One region of the Arthrobacter sp. UYP4 genome, then DNA from elsewhere that is predicted to be linked to it. Evidence: riboswitches for the same ligand, from Rfam matches in the RefSeq annotation. Region 1 holds a riboswitch; each other region holds the start of a gene.

What was found. A riboswitch is a leader RNA that binds a small molecule or an ion and turns the genes downstream of it on or off. The one in region 1 is predicted to bind thiamine pyrophosphate.
Region 2: it holds a riboswitch for thiamine pyrophosphate, as region 1 does, so the genes downstream of both, thiM (hydroxyethylthiazole kinase) here and AC0Z9V_RS08430 (ECF transporter S component) in region 1, are expected to answer to the same signal.
Region 3: it holds a riboswitch for thiamine pyrophosphate, as region 1 does, so the genes downstream of both, thiD (bifunctional hydroxymethylpyrimidine kinase/phosphomethylpyrimidine kinase) here and AC0Z9V_RS08430 (ECF transporter S component) in region 1, are expected to answer to the same signal.

The regions. Positions count from the first base shown of each region.
Region 1 is NZ_JBXAVU010000001.1:1,797,642-1,800,890, forward strand. Features, by position in the region: gene AC0Z9V_RS08425 (ABC transporter ATP-binding protein) at 1-610, opposite strand, end outside; gene AC0Z9V_RS08430 (ECF transporter S component) at 607-1,215, opposite strand; TPP riboswitch at 1,275-1,399, opposite strand; gene AC0Z9V_RS08435 (DUF4235 domain-containing protein) at 1,550-1,810, shown strand; gene AC0Z9V_RS08440 (FUSC family protein) at 1,867-2,994, opposite strand; gene AC0Z9V_RS08445 (amino acid permease) at 3,087-3,249, opposite strand, start outside.
Region 2 is NZ_JBXAVU010000001.1:227,130-230,378, forward strand. Features, by position in the region: gene AC0Z9V_RS01015 (aldo/keto reductase) at 95-1,126, shown strand; TPP riboswitch at 1,177-1,271, shown strand; gene thiM (hydroxyethylthiazole kinase) at 1,312-2,193, shown strand; gene thiE (thiamine phosphate synthase) at 2,193-2,873, shown strand; gene AC0Z9V_RS01030 (alpha/beta hydrolase) at 2,934-3,249, shown strand, end outside.
Region 3 is NZ_JBXAVU010000001.1:150,183-153,431, forward strand. Features, by position in the region: gene AC0Z9V_RS00605 (Rne/Rng family ribonuclease) at 1-1,788, shown strand, start outside; TPP riboswitch at 1,891-2,001, shown strand; gene thiD (bifunctional hydroxymethylpyrimidine kinase/phosphomethylpyrimidine kinase) at 1,993-3,249, shown strand, end outside.

The sequences.
Region 1 (3,249 bases):
CGACGAGCGTGGCACCGGTGCGCTCCAGGACGCGGACGACGGCGTCCCGCACCTCGAGGACGCCGTCGGGGTCGAGGTTCGCGGTGGGTTCGTCGAGCAGGAGCAGCCCGGGCTCCATCGCGAGGACGGACGCGAGCGCGAGGCGCTGCTTCTGCCCCCCGGACAGCGCGGTGGTGGGGTGGTCGAGCGGGAGGTCGAGGCCGACGTCGTCGAGCGCCCTGCCGACGCGCTGCCAGATCTCCTCGCGGGGCACGGCGAGGTTCTCGGCGGCGAAGGCCACCTCGTCGCCGACGCGGGCGAGCACCACCTGCGTCTCGGGGTCCTGGAGCACCAGCCCAGCCCTCCCCCGCGCCGCGGCCGGGGGGACGCCGTCGAGCAGGAGTCCGCCCTCCTGTTCGCCCTCGTCCTGCGCGCCGAGCACCCCGGCGAGTCCGTGCAGCACGGTCGACTTGCCCGCCCCGGACGCCCCGAGGAGCAGCACGCGCTCTCCCGGCCCGATGTCGAGGTCGAGGTGGCGTGCCGCGAAGGCCTTCCGGCCCGCGTGGCGCCAGCCCCAGCCGCGGGCGCTGACCTGCACGGCCCCCGCGGCCGGTGGGTGTGCTGCCGTCACACGTCCGCCGAGCGGCCCGCGGCGAAGGAGGACAGCGCACCCGTCCTCGCGAGGCCCCGCATGGCCAGCCACGAGAGCAGGCCCGCGATGACGACGCCGGAGATGGCCGCGAACACGGTGTAGAGGAGCTTGAACTCGAAGGTCCAGAGCGCGTTGTAGAGGATGTTCTCGCTGATCGCGAGGGCGAGGCCCGCGCCGAGGCCGGCCAGCAACGCGACCGGCAGGTTCCACTTCCGGTACAGGAAGAGCAGGAAGACCAGTTCGGCGCCGGCTCCCTGGATCGCTCCGGAGACGAGGACGCCCACGCCCCACTGCGTGCCGATCAGGGCGGACACAGCCGCCGCGAGCATCTCGCAGTAGAGGGCGGCACCGGGCTTGCGGATGATCAGTCCCCCGAGGACGCCGGCGATCAGCCAGCCCCCGGAGTAGAGGCCCGCCAGGGGCGGGAAACCGGCCGTCAGCAGGCTGATGCCGGAGTATCCCGCGGACCAGGCGAAGAACAGGACGCCGACGGCGACGGCGATGACCGAGGCCACCACGATGTCGACGACGCGCCACTGGCGGGTGCGCCCGGAGGTGGTCTTGAGGGCGGTGGATGATGCCATGGTGAATCCTCCTGAGGTACAGGAGGGGATAGTGCCGGGGCCGCCGGAGCAGCGCCGTGCACTCTGAGAACTCGACTCCCTTCGCCGGTACTAGCCGGATCAGGTTCGAGGGTCTGCGGCGGTCCGCACTCTCAGCGCCCGTCCCCGCAGCATGCTGCGGATCGGCGCTCCCCTGTCGCTTGTTGGTTGAGCGCTACCGATCCTACACCGGTGGACCGCGACGCCGGGCTCGGCCCCGCACCTCCGGAACCGCTTGCGGGCCGGATCGTCCCTGCGGCGGGGTACGCACCGCCGCTAGGCTAGGCGCAGGAGTATCGGACAAGAAGGAGAGACCATGAACGTACTGTTCAAGCTGCTCGGCGCAGGAATGAGTGTCGGCGCCGGCTATGTGGGGACCAAGCTCGTCGACTTCCTCTGGGAGAGGATCACGGGCGAAGCGCCGCCGAAGAGCAAGGACGGCCTGGAGAACACGCTGCGCTCGGCCCTCGTCTTCGCGATCATCTCGGGTGCGGTCAGCACCACCATCCAGGTGCTGACGAACCGTTCCACGCAGAAGGCCATCGACCGGTTCGCGAAGAGCCGCGACCTGACCTGAGCAGCCCCGTGGGGATCGAGGGGCACCCTCCGGGGTGCCCCTCGTCGTTCCCGGGTTCAGTCGGCCCCGTCGGTCCGCTGCTCCTGTGCGACCGTCTGCAGAATGCGGTGCAGGTTCATGCCGATCGCGGCCGCAGCACCGAAGGGGACCTCCTTCGACGAGGTCTCGTACGCGCTGATCTCGAGGTCCTTCAGGCTCCGCTCGGCGACCTGCAGCGCCTCGGCGTCGAGGTCCTCCACCGTCCACAGGTCCAGGACGTCGCCGACGGCGGTGAACGCCTGCTGCAGGGGCGGCCGGACCGCGGCGGGCAGGGGGTGCTCACGGGAGGTCCCATGGAGCGCGTCCTGCAGCATGTTGGTGATGTTCAGCGTGTGGATCGCCACGGTCTCGAGGACCTCGACGTGCCGGTGGTCGCGGCGGGCGTCGTGCGGGTGGAAGCGCCGCCGGAGATTGCCCTTCCTGCTCTCGTCCGCGAACTGCAGGGCCTCGCGGGCATTCCGTGCCGTGGCGGTGAGGTCGTCCCGCCGTTCGGGCCAGCGCGGGTCGTCCGCCGGCCAGTCCTCCTGCAGGGCCTCGCCCATCTCCTGGAGCTGACGTGCAGCCGTCCTGCGGAGCCGGCTCATCTGCCCCACCGCGTCGTTCAGGTTGAGCGGCGGCAGGATCAGCGCGCTGACGGCGACGCCCACGCCCACGCCCACGACGGTCTGCACGAAGTAGCCCAGCGAGTACCCCAGGTTCTCGTTGCCGATGACCAGGACGAACAGCCCGGCGGACGCGATCCCCGAGCCGCCGCCCGCAGTCCTCTTCAGGGGGCCGGCGAGAAGCACGCCCGCTCCGACGACGAAGGCGATCGTCAGCCAGTTGGGGTCTCCCGCCCAGACCGCGATGTGAGCCAGGACGATCCCGATCGTGAGTCCGGCGACCGTCTGCAGACCTGACTTGAGCGTTCCCGCGACCGTCGGGTACATCGCCAGCAGGGCGCCCAGCGGAGCATAGTACGGATACCGGGAGGCCTCTCCCGGGATGGCGAGCGCGAAGGTCCAGGCAAGGGCAGCCGCGAGGGCGGCCTTGCCCGCGAGGAGGAGGTGGGGATCGACCACGGCGGCGCGCAGCCGCTCCTTCAGGTCGTCGTCGAGACGGGCTGCGAGGACGCCACGGCCGCGGAGGATCCTGTTCTTGGCCATCCCAGCAGTATGACATCCCCCCTTGTGCACACCCCGGGACGACGAAGGACCGCCCCCTGCGGGACGGTCCTCACGTATTGGATGGAGCGGGACTAGCGGGCTGCAGCGGCGGAGCGCTCGGACCGCAGTGTCGCCTTGTGCTCCTCGATGCGGGCCTGCTGCAGCGGTGTCCTGCGGTTCAGGTACCAGGCAGCACCCAGCAGGATGAACCACAGCGGTGTCACGACCAGGGCCAGCCGGGTGTCCTCGGCTTGT
Region 2 (3,249 bases), 1.6 Mb from region 1:
GCGGTGCGCCGGCAGTACTGCGCGACCTACCCGATCCACCCGCCCGATCCACGGCACCACGGCGCCGCCCGGCGCCCGAACGAAGGAGAACCCCATGGAATACCGGAAACTCGGCAACAGCGGCACGTCGGTCTCTCACCTCGCCCTCGGCACGATGACCTTCGGAGCGGAGTCGGACGAGTCCACCTCCCACGCCATCCTCGCCGACTACGCGGCGGCCGGCGGCAACCTGATCGACACCGCGGACGTGTACACGGCGGGGGCGTCCGAGGAGATCATCGGTCGGTGGCTCGCCAGGAACCCGACGGAGCGCGACCGCATGGTCCTGGCCTCCAAGGGCCGTTTCCCCATGGGCGACGACGTCAACGACCTCGGGCTGTCCAGGCGGCACCTCCGCCGGGCGCTCGACGCCTCGCTCACGCGGCTCGGCGTCGACCACATCGACCTGTACCAGGTGCACTCGTGGGATCCGCTGACGCCGCTCGAGGAGACGCTCGGCTTCCTCGACGAGGCGGTCGTCCAGGGGAAGATCGGGTACTACGGCTTCTCGAACTACACCGGCTGGCAGCTGACGAAGGCCGTCATGCTCGCCCGCCAGCGCGGCTACTCGCTGCCGGTGACGCTGCAGCCCCAGTACTCGCTGCTCGTGCGGGAGATCGAGGCCGAGATCGTGCCCGCGGTCCTCGACGCGGGCATGGGCATGCTGCCGTGGTCGCCCCTCGGTGGCGGCTGGCTGACCGGCAAGTACTCCCGTGACACCGAGCCGACCGGCGCCACCCGCCTCGGTGAGAACCCCCAGCGCGGCATGGAGGCCTGGGAGAAGCGCAACGCCCAGGACAGGACCTGGCGGATCATCGACACGGTCACGGAGATCGCCGCGGAGCGGAGCGTCAACGCCTCCCACGTGGCGCTCGCCTGGGTCGCCGCGCAACCGGGGGTGACCTCGGTGATCCTCGGTGCCCGCACCCGGGAACAGCTGGCGGACAACCTGGCGTCATCCGACCTCGAGCTGTCGTCCGGCGACCTCGGCCGCCTCGGCGAGGTCAGTGCCCCCACCTTCAGCGACTACCCGTACGGTGGCCCCGGCATCGAGCAGCGCAGCCGCCGCATCCAGGGCGGCCGCTGACCGGGGCGCCCGCAGGGCTGGACGCTCCGGCAGCCAGCCGCTATCGTTCGAGCAGCGACACGGGGTGTCCCTTTCCGGGGCTGAGATGAGACCCGTCGAACCTGATCCAGCTCATACTGGCGAAGGGATGTCCTGCCGGTCCGACGTCCGGCCGTCCTTCCGCCGTGGCAAGCGAAAGGCAGCACATGTCGGAACCGACCCTCGAACCACTCGGAACACCCCTCGGAACACCGCCCGAGAGCTTCCGGGGCGCCGACCCGCAGGTGACGGCCGAGGCGTGTGCCGCGCTGCTCGCCGCACTGCGCGACGCCGTGCCGCTGGTGCAGTGCATCACCAACGCCGTGGTCACGAATGTCACAGCGAACGTGCTGCTCGTCGTGGGCGCGACGCCGGCGATGGTGGACATCCCGGAGGAGGCCGGCCAGTTCGCGCCGGTCGCCTCGGGGGTCCTGGTCAATCTCGGCACACCGACCCCGGCCCAGTGCGTCGCCATGCGCGAGGCGGCGGAGGCGGCGGCTGCCGCGGGGACCCCGTGGGTCCTGGACCCCGTCGCGGTGGGATTCCTCGCGGTCCGGACCCGGACGGCACAGGACCTCGTCGCGATCCGGCCGACGATCATCCGCGGCAACCCCTCGGAGATCATCGCGCTCGCCGGCACGGGAGGCGGCGGCCGCGGCGTCGACTCCGTGGACGGCCCCGACGACGCGCTGGATGCGGCGCGCCTGCTGGCGATCCGCCACGGCTCGGTCGTCGCCGTGTCGGGGGCCGTCGACGCCGTCGTGCCGGCGCACGGGCCCGTCGTCCGGATCGCCAACGGGACCCCGCTCCTGACGCGCGTGACCGGTGGGGGCTGCGCGCTCGGAGCCGTGATGGCCGCCTTCGCGTCCCTCACCCCGGATGCACTGCTCGCGGCCACAGCGGCGACCGGCGTGTACACCCTCGCCGCGGAGCGTGCCGCGGCCGGCGCGGCAGGTCCCGGCACGTTCGCCCCGCGCTTCCTCGATGCGCTCGCCGACGTCACGCCGTCGGATGTCCGCCGTGGCCTGCGCCTGTCCGGGAGCGACTGATGCCCCGGCCTGCTCCGGCGCAGTACCTGCCGCTCTACCTCGTGACGGACACGGCCCTGTGCGCGCCCCGGGCCGTCGCCGACGTGGTCGCGGCGGCCGTCGCCGCCGGTGTCACCTGCGTGCAGGTCCGGGACAAGCACGCGGGCGGGCGGGACCTCGTGTCGCTCGTCGCCGCGGTGGCCCGCGCCGCCGAGGGTCGGGTGCCGGTCCTGGTCGACGACCGGGTGGACGTCTACCTCGCGGCGCGAGAGCTCGGGGCGCGCGTCGACGGCGTGCACGTGGGCCAGTCCGACCTGCCACCGGGGGTGGTGCGGCGCATCGTCGGCGTCGATGCCGTCGTCGGACTGAGCGCGGCGACACCCGGGCAGGTCGCCGCCGCGCACGCCCTGCCCGCCGGCACGGTGGACTACCTCGGCATCGGAGCGGTGCACGCCACCGCCACGAAACCGGACCATCCGGCGCCGCTCGGCGTCGAGGGGTTCGCGACGCTGGCCGCCGGCGCCGACCTGCCCTGCGTGGCGATCGGCGGGATCACCACCGCGGACGCCGCCGCCCTGCGGGCTGCCGGCGCGGCGGGGATGGCGGTGGTGTCCGCCATCTGCGCGGCGGCCGACCCCGCCGCTTCCACCAGGGACCTGGCTGAAGCATGGCGCGCCCCCACGGGATGGCGGAGCCGATAGCCGAATCCGGGCGCAACGGCAACCGGGAGAGTAGGCACCACCGGGACCTAGAATCCGGATGTGGCGACGAGAAGGACCGTGCTTGCCGGCGCGCTGGCCGCGCCGCTCCTCGTCGCGGAGACGGCGTGCGACGGAGGACCCATGAACAGCAGACAGCCCGACGAGGCGGCGCCGCATCCCGCCCTCCTGGCCGCGCGCCCGGGAACGGCGGAATCCGGCAGCGGGACCAGAACGGGGGTCCATGCCCTCGGTATCGCGACCACGCGTGACCCGATCGTGTTCGTGCCGGAGTCGCTGGACACCGGCGGACCCGTCCCGCTCCTGGTCGCCCTCCACGGCGCCGGCGGCGACGCACAGGGCGGCCTGTCCGTGCTGC
Region 3 (3,249 bases), 1.6 Mb from region 1:
GACGCGGCCGGCCTCGACGGCCAGCCGCGCCGCATCGAACTCGCGCTGAAGTCGGGCGATCCCGTCCTCGTGCAGGTCACGAAGGACCCGGTGGGCCACAAGGGTGCGAGGCTCACGAGCCAGATCTCCCTGCCCGGCCGATACCTCGTGTACGTGCCCGGCGGCTCCATGACCGGTATCTCCCGCAAGCTGCCCGACGTCGAGCGCAACCGCCTCAAGCGGATCCTCAAGGACCGCCTGCCCGAGAACGCCGGCGTGATCGTCCGGACGGCGGCGGAGGGTGCCAGCGAGGAGGAGCTGACGCACGACATCAACCGCCTCCGTGCCCAGTGGGAGGAGATCGAGCGCAAGGCCGGCTCGACCAAGACCCTGGCGCCCGAACTCCTCTACGGCGAGCCCGACCTCACCATCAAGGTGGTCCGCGACGTCTTCAACGAGGACTTCTCCAAGCTCGTCGTCTCCGGCGAGGAGGCCTGGGACACCATCGAGGCCTACGTCATGTACGTGGCGCCGGACCTCGTCGGCAGGCTCGAGAAGTGGACGGGCGACGAGGACATCTTCGCCGCCTCGCGCATCGACGAGCAGATCTCGAAGGCCCTGGAGCGCAAGGTGTTCCTGCCGTCGGGCGGCTCGCTCGTGATCGACCGCACCGAGGCCATGACCGTGGTCGACGTCAACACGGGCAAGTTCACCGGCAGCGGCGGCAACCTCGAGGAGACCGTCACGAAGAATAACCTCGAGGCGGCCGAGGAGGTCGTGCGCCAGCTGCGGCTCCGCGACATCGGCGGGATCATCGTGATCGACTTCATCGACATGGTGCTCGAGGCGAACCGCGACCTCGTGCTGCGCCGTCTCGTCGAATGCCTCGGCCGTGACAGGACCAAGCACCAGGTCGCCGAGGTGACCTCGCTGGGGCTCGTCCAGATGACGCGCAAGCGCATGGGCACGGGCCTGCTCGAGGTCTTCGGCGAGGACTGCGAGCACTGTGCGGGCCGCGGCGTCGTCACCCACATGGAGCCCGTGGAGCACCGCCGTTCCGTGCCTGCGCCCGACAACCAGCAGCAGCTGCGCCAGGACAAGCCGTCCCGGAGCGAGCGCAAGCGCAACCGGGGACGCGGCAACCAGCAGGACGAGGGCATCGCACTGCCCCCGGCCCCCGTGGCCGAGACCCCTGACCGCGCGGCGAAGGCCGAAGCGGCCCGGGCCGCGCTCGCCAGCATCGCGGCCGCCACGCACCACGCCCACGAGGAGCACGCGGAGCAGGCCCCTGCCGACGCCGACGTCCAGGTCACGGAAGCCGTGCTGACGATCAACGGCGAGACGGTGACACTGCCACGGGCGGAGAGCCGTCGGCCGGCCGTCGAGGAGGCCCAGGAGGCGCCCGCGACGCGCCTGACGCTGGACAGCCTGAGCGAGGCCTTCAACCGCCGGCCCGCCGATGTGGACGTCCCGGCCGTCGACGTCGCGCCCGTTGGCGACGGCGCCGCGGCAGACGGCGACCGCGAGGAGGCCGCCGAGGTCCGGGCGGTCCCCGCGACCAGCGCCGCACCTCCCGTCGTCGTTCCCGCGCCCGAGGCGCCGGCGCGCCGGTCCCGGCCGCGACGCCGGGTCGCCCGCAGCGCGCAGGGTGCTGCGGACACCACGATCGAGACCCAGGGTGCCGAGACCGCCGCCGAGCCCTCCGGGACGCGGCACGTCGCGAAGGCCGGGCCGATCGCGCGGAAGCCGGAGCTATCCGGTGCGGAGCCGCTGATCTTCGGCGTCGGCGTGCCGGCGTCGGAGCTGTAGCAGCTCCACGCACGACGGATCGGCAGGCACGCGAAGGCCGGAGTCCCCAGGGGCTCCGGCCTTCGCGTGTCCCGTCCATGGGCGCCCGGCTGCTATAGGCTGGTCGGTGACACGGGGTGCCCTGCCGGATGCAGGGCTGAGATCACACCCGTCGAACCTGATCTAGTGGGCCTCGCGCCCGTGCCTAGCGGAGGGATGTCAGTCATGGACACTGCCCGAACAGCGTGCGATCCGATCTCCGGGATCCCCAACATCCTGAGCATCGCCGGCTCGGATCCGAGCGGCGGCGCCGGGATCCAGGCGGACATCAAGAGCATCAGCGCCACGGGCGGGTACGCGATGGCCGTGGTGACCGCCCTGACGGCGCAGAACACCCGCGGCGTGACCGCGGTGCACATCCCGCCCACGGATTTCCTCCGGCAGCAACTCGACGCCATCGCCGAGGACGTGCGCATCGACGCCGTGAAGATCGGGATGCTCGGTTCCGCCGCCGTGGCGCGCTGCGTCGGCGCATGGCTCGACCACGCCCGCCCGCCGGTCGTCGTGCTCGATCCGGTCATGGTCGCCACCAGCGGTGCGCGGCTGCTCGACGACGACGCGGTACGCGCCGTCGTCGACCTCGCCCGGCGTGCGTCGCTGGTGACCCCGAACATCGCGGAGCTCGCCGTCCTCGTCGGAGCGGACCCTGCCGCCTCCTGGTCCGCAGCACTCGAGCAGGGGAGGGTCCTCGCGGTCCGGCTCGGCACCCGGGTGCTGGTGAAGGGCGGGCACCTGCCCGGCGAACGATGCCCGGACGCCCTCGTCCCCGCCCCGCAGGACGCAACGGGCGGCCCGGACACCGTGGTCCTCGACGGCTGCCGGGTGCCGACCGAGAACACGCACGGTACGGGCTGCTCGCTGTCGTCCGCGATCGCCACGCGGGTCGCCGTGACCGGCGACTGGCCCACGGCGGTGCGGGAGGCGAAGTCCTGGCTCGAAGGGGCACTGCAGGGCGCCGACCTGCTGGACGTGGGAGCAGGCAGCGGACCGGTGCACCACTTCCACGCCGGACCTGATCCTCGCGCGCACCAGCGCTTCACGGAGCTCGCCTGGCGCGACATCGGGGAACTGCGCAGGAACCTCCTGGAGCTGCCCTTCCTCACCGCGCTGACGGAGGGGGACCTTCCCGCGACCGACTTCGCCTACTACCTGCAGCAGGACGCGCTGTACCTCCGCGACTACTCCGCCGTCCTGGCCCGTGCCGCCGCCATGGCGCCGGCCGAGGACGAGCAGCTGTTCTGGCTGACCGCGGCGACGTCGTGCCTGCAGACCGAGGCGGAGCTGCACCGGACCTGGCTGTCGGGGAAGACCGGCATCCGGGCAGGGGAGGGCGATGCGGGTCCCGTCACCCGCGCCTACTGCGACCACCTCCGGGCCGTCGCCGGGCGGGGATCGTACGCGGAACTCGTCGCCGCCGTCCTG